One region of the Calyptranema fuscum S582 genome, then DNA from elsewhere that is predicted to be linked to it. Evidence: riboswitches for the same ligand, from Rfam matches in the RefSeq annotation. Region 1 holds a riboswitch; the other holds the start of a gene.

Region 1 (8,148 bases):
TGGCAACCACGCGATCGCCGAGGTTCCAACCCGTGACGCGATCGCCTATGGCAACAATCTGTCCGGCAGCTTCATGCCCAAACAAGGTAGGTGGCTTCAACATCTTGGCATGTCCACCCCGCCGCCAAACCTTGAGATCGGTGCCGCAGGTGGTCGCCGTTGCCACCCGAATCACGACTTCATCGGGTGCAGGGGTCGGTTCTGCAACGTGTTCTAGTCGTAAATCTTCTTGCCCGTACAATACTGCCGCCAGCACACCCAATCATCTCCAAGGGATACGAATTTTCATCATCTCACATGTAATTCTTTTTGAGGGAGCGACGGCAGAGCCGTCGCTCCCTCAAAAAGAATCGGGTGTTAATTGGCGGCGGGTGTTAGTTGGCTATGGATTAACGCCTGATCGAGGGCTCGACCAATCATCACCAGTTTGGTTTGGCGGGGTTCGCTGGTTTGCCAGGGGCGATCGTAGAAATAATCAAAGCGATCGCCAACACCATGCAATACCAGGCGCATCGGCTTATTAGGAACCGAAACAAAGCCTTTAATCCGGTAGATTTCTTGCTGCTGCACCAGGGTTTGCAAACGGTGGATCAAAGTTGCCGGGTCAAAGGCGTCATCGACCCAAAATTGAACGGAGTTAATGCCATCATCGTGGTCGTGGTCTTCTTCGGTGTCATGGTGGCTGGGACGGCTGTCGAGATTATCTTCTACAGCAGAATTAAAGCCCAATAGTAACTCAGTAGTCACCTGACCCTGTTTGCATGGCACGATCTTGACACCCGCCCGGAGTTCTTGCTGCAACCACTTCATCACCTTGGCTTGCGCCTCAGCATCGACGCAATCAACCTTGGTCAACAACACCAGATCCGCACAGGCCAGTTGATCTTCAAACAATTCTTCGATCGGAGTTTCATGTTCCAGGCTAGAATCTGCCTGTCGTTGGGCTTCCAAAGCATCCAGATCGCCAACCAGTTGACCATTGGCTAAAGCCGCACAATCTACGACTGTGATCACCCCATCCACCGTGGCAGCCGTGCGAATTTCGTGCCAGCGAAACGCTTGCACCAACGGTTTCGGTAACGCCAATCCAGACGTTTCAATCACAATACAATCGATTTGATCCCGCCGTTTCAGCAATTCCTGCATAGTGGGTAAAAATTCTTCTTGCACGGTGCAGCAAAGGCAACCATTGGTCAATTCCACAATAGTGCTGGGGGTGTCGTCGTCGTCGCACACCTGACAAGAGCGCAAGAGTTCGCCGTCAATGCCAACTTCGCCAAATTCATTAACCAGTACCGCAATGCGGCGACCTTCGTTATTTTGCAAAAGATGGCGAACAAGGGTGGTTTTCCCTGCGCCCAGGAAACCTGTGACCACTGTAACCGGGATTTTATGCATGGTTGGAGGGTGTTCTTGAAACGGGTAAGGGCAAAGTCATGCGGCGCAATCCAAACCCCGCACCTAAGCCAACGGCGGCGATCGCCGTCAGATAGGCAAGACTGATCAGCCGGACTGATAGCGGCGGAAAGGCACCGTCTACCTCTACATCCTGCATCAAACTCAGAGACGGAAAGGCTGGGTCGGCGTTGGCTGGGGGCGATGCTGTAATCTGAATGGCATGGGGCATGCCATCAAAAAACTGTTGCGTCCAGGCTACCGTACCGTTAGCGTCTGGAATACCACGATAGGCAAACATCAGCTCGTTTTCTTCCAGCCCTATCACCTGAATGTTGAACTCAGCCTGGTCGATCGGCTGTTGGGTGCGGCTGTCTGCCAGTTGGACGGATAAATCGGCAGTCGTGCCGACTTGAGCATCAGTTTCACCTTGATAGGTCAGCGTCAGATTTCCGGCTTGGGGGACAGCGGCGGGACGGGGAACAGATTCATGATGACTGTGATTGTGGCTGGCTTCTGCCAATTCGGCATAGATATTGACAAACAACAGCGCAGCGATCGCCACAACTGTAACTCCCGATAACAATAACCGCACGGGTTGTGCGGCTACCTCACCCTCTTGAGCCTGAGAACGAGCGCCAATCACCCAACCGCCACCCAACCCCACCAGGAGCAAAACAGCTGCCAAAATAGCAGCATTGCGATATTTGATCGGGTTTTCGGGAACCGTGAGGGTTAACGTTTGTTGAAACGGTTCAAATGCCCCTGCGGTTAGCGGCGAAACTGTGACCAGGAGGCGATAGTTGCCACGAATGGGCATGCGCTGTTGCCACTGAAGTGTACCCGTCGGAGCGATCGCATCCAGTGTCAGTAGCGTGGTGCCTTCGACCATGGGGAAATCCGTCGTCAGCCAGGGAGTTTTAGCAGGAGTCAACAGCTCTAGCTGAAATCGGACATTCGGCAAGGGCTGTTGGTTGTCATCTAGAGCTTGCAGTTGAATGGCGATCGGTTCTTTTAAGGGAACGGTTTGCTGAAGTGGTGGCTGCGTTTCTAACTGCACGGAGGGCTGAGCCAGACTAGCCGTTGCAACACCAAACAGGCTGATGAGGCTGGATACTCCGCCCATCAGCAACAGACGATTCAATTGATACATAACATTACCTAATGACAACCTACACCCAGTGTTGCGTGGCGAGTACTGTGAAGGGCGTCATGGGCAGGGGGGTAAGAACTGAAATACAGCGTCCAAACGGTGAGTGAGCTGAGCGATAGATAGAGCGCGATTTGCACCGGCACGGATAACGTAACTTGTGCGGTGCGCTTAAGCACGAGTGAAGCCGAAGCAGTCATGATCTGTACCTCGCAGATAACTGAATAGAGCGATCGCACTGAAAGTAGGCATTCTGACTCATGAGCCGAGACTCAATTACAGCTGCGGGACAGTGCCGGACTTTCACCGAACTTTCCCTGTCTTTTTGCTTGGAACCCAAGACAAAAAGCTCCCGATGGCACTTCTCCATCAGAACCTCTCAGTGATGCTTAATCAAGCTATCACGTCCCTTTTATTTGAATGCTTAAGATTTATAACTCATCTTCAGAATTCCAATCTGCCATCCTCCTTTCGGCAAATTTCAGGCACCATAGAAGACGAGGATGCTCCATTAAAGTTTTCATGACAACTGACTTAACCACCCGCGATCGCCAATTTACCTCTCTGGAACAAGCTTTAAAGCACTTTTTTGGCTACGATAGCTTTCGTCCAGGGCAACGGCAGATTATCGAAACTGCCCTACAACGGCAAGATTCTCTTGTCGTCATGCCCACCGGGGGTGGCAAATCGCTCTGTTTTCAACTACCGGCTCTGCTCAATCCGGGGTTAACGGTGGTGGTGTCGCCGTTGATTGCGCTGATGCAAGACCAGGTTCAGGCATTACAAGACAACGGCATTGGGGCAACATTTCTCAATAGCAGCCTGGGTTTAAACGAAACGCGACAGCGAGAACGAGCCATTCTCAATGGCGATATCAAACTCCTCTATGCAGCACCGGAACGATTGCTGAGTGAGAGTTTTTTGCCCTTTTTGACACAGGTTTCCGAAAAAATTGGGATTGCCGGATTTGCCATCGATGAAGCCCATTGTGTTTCTGAATGGGGGCATGACTTCCGCCCCGAATATCGACAATTGCGGCAGGTGCGGCAACGTTACCCCGATGTGTCGGTAATGGCATTGACAGCAACGGCAACCGAGCGCGTGCGGCAAGATATTGTGCAGCAGTTGCAATTAGAATCACCCTTCATTCACATTGCCAGCTTCAATCGCCAAAATCTGTATTACGAAGTTCGTCCCAAACAAAAACATGCCTACCTAGAGTTGTTGCAACTGGTGCAAAAGACCCATGGATCTGGCATCATCTATTGTCTCAGCCGTAAAAAAGTCGATGAAATCACCTTCCGGCTTCAGCAAGATGGTATTCAAGCTTTGCCCTATCATGCCGGGTTAAACGACAAACAACGGACTGAAAATCAAAATCGATTCATTCGCGATGATGTCCGCGTGATGGTAGCAACGATCGCCTTTGGCATGGGGATTAACAAACCTGATGTTCGCTTTGTTTGTCACTTTGACTTACCGCGCAATCTGGAAAGTTATTACCAGGAATCAGGGCGTGCCGGACGGGATGGTGATGATGCGAAATGCACCTTGTTTTTTAGCTATGGTGACTTGAAATCATTGGAGTATTTGATTGCTCAAAAGGTTGATCCGATTTATGGGGAACCCTTAGCCGAAGAACAACAAATCGCTCGCCAGCAAGTCCGTCAGGTGGTGGATTATGCCGAAAGTACCGAATGTCGGCGGCGCATTCAACTGGCATATTTTGGCGAACGGTTTGCGGGCAATTGCGGCAATTGCGATAACTGTCTCACCCCTCGCCCCGTCGAAGATTGGACGGTTGACGCCCAGAAGTTTCTCTCTTGCGTTGCCCGTTGCAAAGAACGCTTTGGCATGAAGTACATCATTGATGTGTTACGTGGCTCCAAAGACAAGCGCATTTTGCAAAACGGTCATAACGAACTTTCAACCTATGGCATCGGACGCGATCGCAGTGGCGACGAATGGAAAATGCTAGGGCGATCGCTCTTGCATCAGGGCATCCTTACCGAAACCAGCGACGGCTACTCGATCCTTAAACTCAACGAGCAAAGTTGGGAAGTCATGCGTAAACAACGCACCGTTTTGATCACCGTTTCTACCCCGTCTGTAACCGAAACAGAAGAAGAATCGCGTGCCAAAGCCGATGTGGATATGCTGATCGAAAAATTGCGATCGCTGCGCAAAGAAGTTGCCGACGAACAATCCGTACCTCCGTACGTAATTTTTTCCGACTCCAGCATCAAACTGATGGCGCAACGGCAACCGCAAACCCTCAACGAATTTGCCAAAATTTCTGGCGTGGGTGCCTACAAACGCGACCAGTATGGACCCCGCTTTGTCGAAACCATCCGGCAGTATTGCGAAGAACAAGGCATTGCCCTCAAACCCTGGCAAGCCGCTGACGATGCTGCAACTCCATCCACTGACCCCCAACCGACCTCCAAACAACTCCTTGCCAAGACCCACTTCTTTACCCTGGATCTGCACCAGCAAGGCTATGCCCCCTTCGATATTGCCACCCGCCGTAGCCTCAGCATCAATACCATCTTCGACCATCTAGAAATGTTGATTGCTGCCGGACAACGCGTTGACTTAGATGCGATCGTCGCACCCGATCGCCAGATTGCCATTCAAGATGCCATCCAAAAAGTAGGCGATGCTTCCCTACGCACCATCCGCGATCACTTGGGCGAAAGCTTTGATTACACCGAAATTCGTCTGGCTCGCGCCAAATGGCGACAGTCAACGGAGCAAACAGGTGAATGAGGTTGTGACGCATCCGCTCTTGCCGTAGGTGCATGACTGGGTCTGTTTTAAAAGTTGTTTTTTCGTGCGCTTCGCGCACGGAAAAACAACCGTCTTAGCGAGTTTTAAAACACGCCCTGGCGTTCATATATGATGAGAAAGCAAGGCATTGATGTGCTGGATGCTCTCAAACACGTCTTGATTGGAAACGTTCCAACACGGAGTATGGCGACGAGGACAAAACGTCTCGCGCTCAAAGTCAACGTTATGAGTTTTCCGACTCGTCTATGGGCATAACGCCTTGAAGCAAAGCAATCTGGACGGTTGTCGTTTCACCTAATGTACTGGTAATGCTGACTGTGCCATGATGCAACTCTGTCAATTGTCGAGTAATGACTAACCCTAATCCCGACCCTTGTTGTTCATACAGCCTGCGCTCAAATTGTACATAAGCGCCAACATCGGCAATTTGGGCAGGGGTCATTCCTCGTCCGTGATCTGTTACGTCTAGAAGATAGCGATCGCCCTCAATGTGACTTGAAATCTCAATCGGTGTTCCGGGTGTAGAAAATTTACAGGCGTTGCTGACCAACTCTTCTACAATTTTTCTCAAATATTGTTCTTGAATTTGTACCGGATGATCGCAGAGCTGAATTACTACATCGTCATCCCGCTCCATTTTGATGGCGGTCAGATGTGCTGCCTCAGTTATGGCAAACTCAGGCATGATGGTCATCATCCCGTCGATCACCTGAGTTCGATTGGACGATTGAGACTGAAGCTGCAATTCGGCATATAACAGCGTATTGCGAATGACCCGTTCCAATCGCCATGCCGATCGGTTCATGGCTTCGGCAATTTCTAGCAAACTGTCGGGATCCATCGAATCATAGCTATCCCTCAAAATTTCGGACAACCCAATTAACCCATTTAGCGGCGTCAGTAGTTCGTGGGGGAGCGCATGGGAAATATTAACCCGCAAATTGTCTAACTTTTGCTGATAGTGATCCTGTACTTCAACTTTCTTTTTCAGGCGAGTGCCGATGGACGATAACAGTTCTGCGCGAGTAAATGGTTTGGTGAGATAATCATCTGCACCCAAATGCATGCCTTGCCGGATATCAAGTTCATCGACTTTAGCAGTTAAGAAAATAAATGGAGTGGTAATTGTATTGGGCAGCGATCGCACTTGGTTTAAGACTTCATAACCGTCCATTCCCGGCATCATCACGTCGCAGAGGATTAAATCGGGGTGGCTGGCTTGGGCAAGTTCAATGCCTTGAAACCCATCCTCAGCGCACAAAACTTGATATTCTTCATCTTCTAAGATGTCTGATAGAATATCGCGAATCGAAGGCTCATCTTCGATAACTAGAATCTTTTTCATGAGGTCTTCTCTACTCAGCTTTATTTTTAATTTTTAAGTGGATATAAAAAATAGATTAGTCAATACATTAAAGCTTGCAAATGCCAGATTGAATCTGGATCATTCTGCTAGTTCAATACAGAAGAATGCTGGCTTAAAAGTTGTTCAAATTCTGCTGCCGGAAGTGGTCGGCTAAACAAATAGCCCTGCATACCATCGCAGTGATGTTGGATCAAAAAGTTTTTTTCAGCCGTCGTTTCAACACCCTCGGCTACTACTTTAAGTTGCAAATCGTGCGCCATTTGAATCAATGCCGTTGTAATAGCAGCATTTTTAAGATTCTGGTCAATATCGCGGACAAAGCACTGATCAATTTTCAACGTATCAAAGGGAAAGTGTTGAAGATAGCCCAACGATGCATAGCCTGTACCAAAATCATCGATTGCAATTTGAATGCCTAATTCTCTCAATTCGTGAAACTTTGTTTTAGTTGTTTCCACATTTTTAACCAACATACTTTCAGTGAGTTCTAGCTCTAGAGAACTGACTTCAAGCTGCTTTTCCGACAGAATTTGGGCTACTTTTGACGTTAAATCAGGCTGGTTAAATTGCAAACTAGAAAGATTAACGGCTATCTGAAATTTGGGTAATCCAGAATTTTGCCAGAGTTTTGCCTGGGTGCAGGCTGTGTCTAAGACCCATTCGCCTAAGGGAATAATTAACCCGGTCTCTTCGGCGATCGGAATAAACTCCGCCGGGGAAATCATGCCAAATTCGGGCGATCGCCAGCGTATCAATACCTCCGCTCCAAAAATCACCCCCGTTTGTAAATTGATTTGAGGCTGATAATGCAGCAAAAATTCTTTATTTTCCAGCGCTTGCGCGATCCGCTCGGCTTGCACATGCTGATTGGCGGTTGCCGCATCGACTCGGGTGGCATACGCCTTTTCTAACAGGATTTGTTTGCTTAACCGAACTGCAATGGTTTCTAGCAATTCATCCTGGGAAAATGGTTTAGTAATATAGTCGTCTGCACCCAACAACATGCCACGACGAATATCGGGTTTACCTGCCATTGCGGTCAGAAAAATAAACGGAATCGTTGCGCTGTCGAGATCTTGACGCAATGCCTTTAGCACACCATACCCGTCTAATTTGGGCATAGAAATATCGCAGAGAATCAGGTCAGGTTTTTTTTCCTTGACCATTTCCAGTCCCTTTTGACCATTGTCTGCCAATAAAACTGAGAAATCGGCATTTGCCAAAATTTCAGAAATTAGATCTTGCAGGGTTGGATCATCCTCAATGACTAAAACTCTATACATGAACAGTTTGGGTACTAGAGATTATAGGGGGCGCAGATGGATCGGCAACTTTACTGTACATAGAGTGCCCATCCCCAGTTGGCTCTCTATCAAAATCTCACCTTGATGTATCTCGACAGCTCGTTTGACAATGGCTAAACCCAGTCCATTGCCCGCAATAGTGC
Region 2 (8,148 bases), on a different contig from region 1:
CCTCTTGCTTTGCCGTAACTTTTTTGAAGAGTTCTACCTGTACTGCGGTGCTGCTTTCAGGATATATAGCCAACCTTGCTAACGCATCATAAAAATAGTATAAAGATCCAAGTGGTGTGCCCATGATTGCGATGAAATAAGGTTCTGCTACATCTGAGTTTTCAATTGCCTGAGCATACTCAGAAAAGAGATAGCACAGATAAAGTTTATTAAAATAGGCATCAAAGATGGCTGTTCCATTATTATGTTTTGGTAATCCGTCCTCTTCATTGTAAAATTGACCAATTAGATAGATTGGATTAACTGAATATCCCATCAAATTTGCGATCGCCTGCTGAAACGTTTGATTCCAGGTCAGTGTTGTTTTCTGTTTGATTCGACTAATTGCTTCATTGTAGGTTGCCATAGCGTATTCAACTTCTACGAGTTCTTTCCCAACAACATAGAGCTGAAAACAATAGCAATGCGCGGAATAAGCTGCGAATTCTAAATCCCCAGTTTCTAGTCCAATTTGATAGGCTTCTAGCAATGGCTCCAGTGATTCTTTAATATGCTCTTTCCAGTGCAGGACGTGTTCATGAGCCGTGAACAATATCCTGGACTTGAGTGAATGGGTATTCGGTCGTGACAACAACCTGAGAGCAAGCCGTCCAAACTGATAACCAGACTCAATGTCTCCAACCAAACCACAAAGAATTAATCCAAAAGTGGCATAAGAGAAGGGCGATACAGACGCATTGCCATACAAAATTGACAAATTGATTTGTTTAGACGTAATTGGTAGCAGTAAGTTGGGAGCAGCAAATTTAGCTACGGTCGTGATGTCTGATAGGATTTGCATCGCTGCCAACTTTTCTGGCTCAGTCATATTAGGCAAATGGCTCAAATCCTCAATTGTTTTTTCATCCAAGAGAGATGTGATTACATCTAACTCAATACGACTATCTGAGTGACTTGGCTGTTTAGGAAAACTGATTCCCAATTTTTGTAAAATCTCCAATCCTGTATCAATCGCTTTTAAGGGCTGGTTTTGCGCAATGTCAGTCCGAATTTTAACTTCATACACTTTTACGCTATCAAGAACTGTTTTAACCTGTGGTAGAACGATCGCTGCCCAGTACTCTACTTGCTCAAACTCACCGCATAAATATGCCACTTCCGTCGTTTCTGTGTAGACCGCTAGGGTCATGCCATAGTTCGTTTGCCAGCTAGACGCTGCTAGCCATCCTCTTCCTGCGGCTAAATAGACTTTTGCCGTACTATATGCGATCGCCCCTTTTGCTTTCTGTCCTGCCATCAAATTCAATCTGGCAATTTCATCTCGTTCTGCCTGATCAGTGACCAGTTCAAGCCCATGATTGAGATGATCTACCATTTCAAATAGTCGTTCTAATCGGGGATCTAGCAAAGTTTTTTCCAGCAGATTACGACCGATTTGCAGATGAACAACTTGTTTGTGTGCCTCATCAATCAAAGCATAGGCAGCTTGCTGAACGCGATCGTGCAAAAATATATACTCTTGAACCAATAAGTTACCGTCTAGTTCAGAGACTGGTTGGATGAATCCAGCCTGTACTGCTGTTAGCAAATTCTGAGAAACGGCTTTAAGCGATCGCTCATACACGGTTGCTTCAGAGTTTTGCTCTGCGCTAATCGTCAGCGTTTCCAGATCAAACTCAGCCCCAATACAAGCGGCTAATTGAAGAACCCGTTGTGTATCCTCTGGTAGTTTCTTCAACTTGCTCAGCAGCAAGTCCACCACATTATCGGTAATATTCTGAGCTTCAATTTGAGTAATGTTCCACTGCCAGCTTCGCTGCTCAACATCAAACTTCAAGAGATTTTCACTGTACAGCGATCGCAAAAATTCACCCACAAAGAAGGGATTGCCGTCGGTTTTACGCAACACTAATTGAGCTAAAGAATCAACCGCGCTAGCATTCTGATTCAACGTTTCGGCAATCAACTGATTTAGTGGCTCTAGCGTCAAAGGTGCTAGAACAATTTGCTGAAGCACTGCCCCTTGCTTTCGCAAGTCTTCCAGTGTCAACGCTAGCGGATGGGTGGGAGTAACCTCATTGTCTCGAAAAGCTCCAATTAGAAATAAATGCTGAGTTTGATCATCCAGCAGCATCAATTCAATTAGCCTTAAAGTCGCAGAACCTATCCACTGCAAATCATCCAGGAAAATGACTAGTGGGTGTTCCTTTGAACAAAATACTCGAATAAATTGTTGGAAAACACGATTAAACCGATTTTGAGCTTCCGCTGCGCCAACTTCCGCTACGGGTGGCTGCTTGCCAATAATCAGTTCTACTTCTGGAATGATGTCAACAATGAGTTGTCCATTGTTGCCTAATGCTGCAAACAATCGCGATCGCCATCGTTGCAATTTCTCATCCGGTTCACTCAGCAATTGCTGCACCAATTTTTGCAGGGCGTGGGCGATCGCACTGTAGGGAATATTGCGCTGAAATTGGTCAAACTTCCCAGAAATAAAATAGCCGCGTCTTGCTGTGATGGGTTTATAGAGTTCCTGCACGAGTGCTGATTTACCAATACCAGCAGAGCCGGAAACTAGCATCATTGAAGACACAGAGCCACGGAGACGTGGGAATACAGAGACATTTTCACGCTCCGCGTCCTCGTCTCCTACCATCCTTTCAAACGCTGCTAATAAGGCTGCAATCTCCTCCTCCCGCCCATAAAGTTTTTGTGGAACCTGAAATCGATCGCAAGCATCGTGCAGTCCTATCCGAAAGGGATTGATTTGACCCCTATTTTCTAGCTGACTGGCACAATTCTCTAAATCCGCTTTGATACCCCAAGTACTTTGATAGCGATCTTCAGCATTCTTTGCCATTAGTTTCAAAATGATGTCTGAAACAGGCTCAGGAATCTTAGCATTTAACTTATAGGGCGGTATGGGAGGTTTGGCAAGATGACAGTGGATAAGTTCAAGGACATCTGTTGTCGGAAACGGCAACTGTCCGGTGAGCAGTTCGTAAAACGTCACGCCGAGCGAGTAAAAATCAGTGCGGTAATCGAGCAAACGATTCATCCGCCCCGTTTGCTCTGGAGAGAGGTAGGCAAGGGTTCCCTCTAAAACATGGGGACTTCTGAACGTGGAATTCGTGCGGTTAAATTGAGTTGCAATTCCAAAGTCGATAAGTTTGACAACACCTGTATCGGGATTAAGAACAATGTTTCCAGGATTAATATCTTTGTGGATGATATTGGCGGTATGAATTCTGCCTAAAATTGTGCTGAGATTGATGGCAAGCGGAAGAAAGGTAGATACGGGCATGGGGCAGGAAATCTCTGGGCTTTGCCGCATCCAATACTCCAGGGACTCCCCACCAAAATCTTCCAGGAGAATGACAAGTGTACGTTGATAGTTCTGCTGGCTATATGCTTTGATTACACCTTCTACATTTAAGGATCGAGTAATGACATATTCTTGCCTGTAGCGCGTTAACTCTTGAGGAGCAGGATAATCTTGCTTAAGCAGTTTAATGATGACCCTTTCGGTATCTGTAGAGCAGGGTGCTTGTCCGTCTTGTACTCTAATGCCCCGGTATACTCTTGACGTAGCACTTTCATAGATCTGGGTTTGAACTGAAACGTCTGGTAGGACAATCATCCCAAAGCCCTCCCAATGAGTACAGTTGCTACCCGCATTCAGAACTTAGATGAACTAACTGAGTTTTGACATCTACCTAAAGGAGTAAAGTTCATTTTCAAGTGCATAGATAAATTCACTTGAGTTGATTTTTGTCAGCGATGACGAACTCCTTCCAGCGTCAACACCAACATGACCTGTGCGCCCTGTTGTCGCAGGTTTGTTCCTAACTTTAATGCCATAAATGCAGCATGAAGATCATCTGTGCTGTGATTCAAGTGCATCACAATCGTTTGTCCCTGACCTGTTGTTGATGACTGGGAGATACTTTCACGATGCTGGGCAAAGGCACTGGGAAGATTGTTTAAAACAGGCAGCAGGATCATGCCCAAAGCAGCAATAACGCTAGACACAAGACCAAGACGAATCGTTTTCATTGATGTCTACCTAAACGCAGATTAAATTGAGGTTTGAAACTTACAAAAATCTCAGCACTTCAGCTTGAAAGTACCTACAGCGCTTCGCGCCTGGATCTGTTTAGATTTTTTGTTGTGTGCCGCGCTCCGCACGGCACACAACAAAAAATCTGTAGCTTATGCAATTGAAAATTGCTGTAATTGTCTGATAACTCTCGAAAACAGAATTGTCAAAAGACAGGCTGTCAAAGTGGCTGGGCTTAGAATAAACTTGGTGACTGTGACTCTAACTCTACCGATCGTAGGTGCTAAACTGATTAGCGCGATGTGGTTCTAACGGGAAGCAGCCGTTAGAGGAAACAGGGAAAGAGTAGTGAAAGTCTACCGCTGTCCCGCAACTGTAATTGAGGATGGTTTGCTATCCCCATTAGCCAGGATGCCTGCCAATCGTAGAGCATCTCTTTAGAGGGGTGTCATCCTTAGTCTTACTCTGCGAGGCACAGCATGAAGACACTGCATCGAAAATGGGTCAGTCTAAGTTTAATGGCTGGCTTGAGTAGTTATTTAGTTTTGGGTTCTGCCACTCCTGCCACCGCCATGCATATTGCTGAAGGATTTTTGCCTTGGCAATGGGTCATTTTTTGGTGGGCTATGGCACTACCGTTTCTTGTTGTGGGTTTGCGATCGCTCACTCGTATTACCACCGCCCATCCAGAGCTGAAATTACTTCTGGCACTGTCAGGAGCCTTCACGTTTGTTCTGTCTGCATTGAAAATTCCTTCCGTCACCGGGAGTTGTTCTCATCCAACAGGGACGGGGCTGGGAGCCATTTTGTTTGGACCCTCCGTGATGACGGTGCTGGGGGGAGCCGTATTGCTGTTTCAGGCAATCTTACTGGCACATGGGGGATTGACAACCCTGGGAGCTAATTTGTTTTCAATGGCGATCGTCGGTCCCTTTGCGGCTTATTTTGTCTATCAGCTATTACGGCAAACTGGGCGGCAACGGCTGGCAATTTTTTGTGCAACGGCTTTCGCTGATTTACTGACTTACATGACCACCGCGATTCAGTTGGCATTAGCCTTTCCCGCCGTCCAGGGTGGCGTTATGGCTTCATTTCTGAAGTTTGCAAGTATCTTTGCTGTGACCCAAATACCGCTTGCCATCAGTGAAGGATTACTCACGGTCTTAGTTTGGAATTGGCTGCAATCCTATGGGAAGCAAGAACTGGAAACGTTGAAGCTATTGAGACAGGGGTCATAAGTGATGCCAGAACCCACAATTAAAAATCAATCGGTTAAACAACGCAATTGGCTGCTGGCGATCGCTGTTCTGGCTCTGATTGCTGTTCCACTTGTTTTTGTGCGGGGAGCGTTTAACGGCTCAGATAACCAGGCAGAGCAAGCAATTCAGGAACTTAATCCCACGTATGAACCCTGGTTTAAGCCTTTCTTTGAACCCGCCAGTAGTGAAATTGAAAGCTTTCTATTTGCGGTTCAAGCCGCTCTGGGGGCAGGAGTTGTGGGGTACGCCATTGGATTCTATCAGGGGCGATCGCAAAAACCAAGCGATCGTTCACGGAAATGAGCCATTTGATTGATAGCTGTGCTTACACTAATCGCTTGCGAGGATTACCGCCGAGCCACAAATTAGCGTTTGCAATTATTCTGCTGTTCCTTGCGCTGATCTCCCAGCCCATCGTTCAACTATTGATCACGGTTTGGTTGTTCCTCTGGATTGTGGTGTATGCCAGAATTCCGCCCAAATCCTATCTTCGCTTGTTGTTAATCCCATTTGGCTTTTGGTGCATGAGTTTACCAGCACTGGTATTGAATGGGGTCAGTTTGGATGCCGTCTTGCCTGTGCAGTCCGATATGTGGCAGGGATGGGGTATTGGAGTTGGCAATTTTTATGGGTATATCAGTCAAACCGGCGTGCAGCAGGCGAGTTTGCTGTTGCCCCGAACTTTAGCTACCACAAGCAGCCTCTATTTCATCCTGCTGACTACACCGTTTACGGAGGTGTTGCAGGTTCTCAAACAGTTGCGCTGTCCGGCCCTGTTAATTGAGCTTTTGCTGCTGATCTATCGCTTTATTTTTACAATTTTGGCGATCGCGGAAGAACTTTGGCGAGCACAAGATTCTCGCTGTGGTTATCGCACCTGGAAACGCGGCATTCATAGCCTCAGTCTTTTGGTGGGACAATTGCTTCAGCGATCGCTAGAGAGTTACCGTCAAGTCTCATTGACGCTGGCAGCACGGGGGTTTAATGGACAACTGCATGTCTGGTGCTCCTACCCTTACCAACCGTCTCGACGGCACATCCTGGAAGCCGCGATCGGCTGTTTGCTGCTGCTGCTGCTAACGACCACCCTTCACATATCTCCCTGGCTAAATTGATGTCTGCTCCGATACTGGAATTTGCGAATGTCATCTATCGCTATCCCCATAGTCGCCATGCTGCCATTCGAGGGTTAACGCTCAATATCCCAAGTGGCAAACGCTGTGGGCTGATTGGTCAAAATGGTTGCGGTAAGACGACCTTATTTTTGCTGGCAAATGGTCTTTATCAGCCCCAACAAGGGACAATTCGCTGGCAAGGGCAGTCCATGCAGTACGATCGCCGCTCTTTGATGCACCTGCGTCAGCAAATTGGGCTGGTGTTTCAGAATCCAGAACATCAGGTGGTTGCAACAACGGTAGAAGAAGATATCGCTTACGGACTGTGTAACCTGAGCTTACCAGAAGCCGAAATTGGGCGACGGGTGCAGCAGGCGATCGCTCAGTTTGATCTCCAGGAACTTGCCCATCAGCCAGTTCATACCCTGAGTTTGGGACAGAAAAAGCGCGTTTCGATCGCAGATGTCATGGTCCTCAATCCCAAGCTATTGTTACTCGATGAACCCACTGCCTACCTTGACCCTCGCCACACCAAAGAACTGATTGAACAACTCCAACAAATTCATGCAACCGGAACAACCATTCTGGTCGCCAGTCATGATCTCGATTTTATTTACCGTTGGGCAGATTGGGTGTTTGTGATGGATCAGGGACAATTGGTGCTAGAAGGAACACCTCAAACTGTTTTTGCTCAACGAAAGATCCTGGAACAGCTGTACCTTGATGTACCCATGACAATAGAGCTAATCAACCAGATAGAAGCATGGCTTGAAAATCATCGAAGAGACTTCTCTCCCGATCAACAGATACAGTTGGTTCAAAAGCTTCATGACTTTCAGACCCGTTACGGTTTACCAACCCAGTAGTTGCATCAAGATCAGGTCAGGATAACTTTTCTCCTGGTACTGTCCAGATTGATCTCAACTGGATTCATGGTGATGCTTGCAATGCACTGTACATGCCTCGTAGATCGCCCACTCGAAAGTTGTACGCCAGATCTTGCGGGTAATTATCTTTCACGAATTGCGGTCGTTGATTTTTAAGTCCGTGACAGGCAAGACAGCTCTGTTCGACGTTGATGCGACGGTAATACCGTGTTCCTGCCTGATGCTTACCTGAACTCAAGCAACAATTTCAGGAACATAAAATTGCGATATAGCGGTGTGCAAGTTCGTTAAGTACAGAAACGGTGTTGTGGGGCGCGGAGCGCCCCACAACACCGTACTGAATCAACCTGCACAGCACTATATTCATCGTCTGAAACATCAGCCAACTTGTGGCGGTGGAGGGATGAATCACACGTCAGAAGTTTGATAAGGTTCAGACGTATGGTGCGTCTCCCATAAATTGTTAGCGTGGGTAAAGTTTTGTCCTGTGCTTAGAACCAGAAAGGATCGCTATGGCATCGAAGACAAGAAGGTGATTTGTGAATCTTGCAAAGTGGATTGGTCTATTTACAATTCTCATCTCTGTTTACGTCCTGTGGCGCATTCAGCAGGTTTTGCTATTGCTCTTAGTTTCTGTTGTTTTAGCAACGGTTTTAGGTCGGTTCGTACAGCGTTTACAGCGATTGGGTATGCCACGCGGAGGTGCAGTTACCTTATCCGCCACCCTGTTTTTGATCATTGTTATTAGCTTCGTTGGTCTTGTCGTTGCTCCATTTATCGATGAATTACAGCGGTTTATTCTCCTCCTACCTGAAGCCCTAGAA

The links. A riboswitch is a leader RNA that binds a small molecule or an ion and turns the genes downstream of it on or off. The one in region 1 is predicted to bind cobalamin.
Region 2: linked by a shared signal. The riboswitch ahead of ACR6Z4_RS00970 (energy-coupling factor ABC transporter permease) and the one ahead of ACR6Z4_RS26085 (CbtB domain-containing protein) in region 1 are both predicted to bind cobalamin.

Annotation. Positions count from the first base shown of each region.
Region 1 covers NZ_JBSLYH010000051.1:8,264-16,411, reverse strand. The annotation lists gene ACR6Z4_RS26100 (zinc-dependent alcohol dehydrogenase) at 1-256, opposite strand, end outside; gene cobW (cobalamin biosynthesis protein CobW) at 358-1,398, opposite strand; gene ACR6Z4_RS26090 (hypothetical protein) at 1,391-2,548, opposite strand; gene ACR6Z4_RS26085 (CbtB domain-containing protein) at 2,557-2,745, opposite strand; cobalamin riboswitch at 2,772-2,914, opposite strand; gene recQ (DNA helicase RecQ) at 3,068-5,314, shown strand; gene ACR6Z4_RS26075 (hybrid sensor histidine kinase/response regulator) at 5,559-6,680, opposite strand; gene ACR6Z4_RS26070 (EAL domain-containing response regulator) at 6,788-7,984, opposite strand; gene ACR6Z4_RS26065 (PAS domain-containing sensor histidine kinase) at 8,006-8,148, opposite strand, start outside.
Region 2 covers NZ_JBSLYH010000001.1:256,102-264,249, forward strand. The annotation lists gene ACR6Z4_RS00960 (AAA family ATPase) at 1-3,643, opposite strand, end outside; gene ACR6Z4_RS00965 (hypothetical protein) at 3,778-4,059, opposite strand; cobalamin riboswitch at 4,349-4,500, shown strand; gene ACR6Z4_RS00970 (energy-coupling factor ABC transporter permease) at 4,543-5,301, shown strand; gene ACR6Z4_RS00975 (energy-coupling factor ABC transporter substrate-binding protein) at 5,305-5,625, shown strand; gene cbiQ (cobalt ECF transporter T component CbiQ) at 5,622-6,437, shown strand; gene ACR6Z4_RS00985 (energy-coupling factor ABC transporter ATP-binding protein) at 6,437-7,303, shown strand; partial or broken gene ACR6Z4_RS00990 (Tll0287-like domain-containing protein) at 7,368-7,544, opposite strand; gene ACR6Z4_RS00995 (AI-2E family transporter) at 7,864-8,148, shown strand, end outside.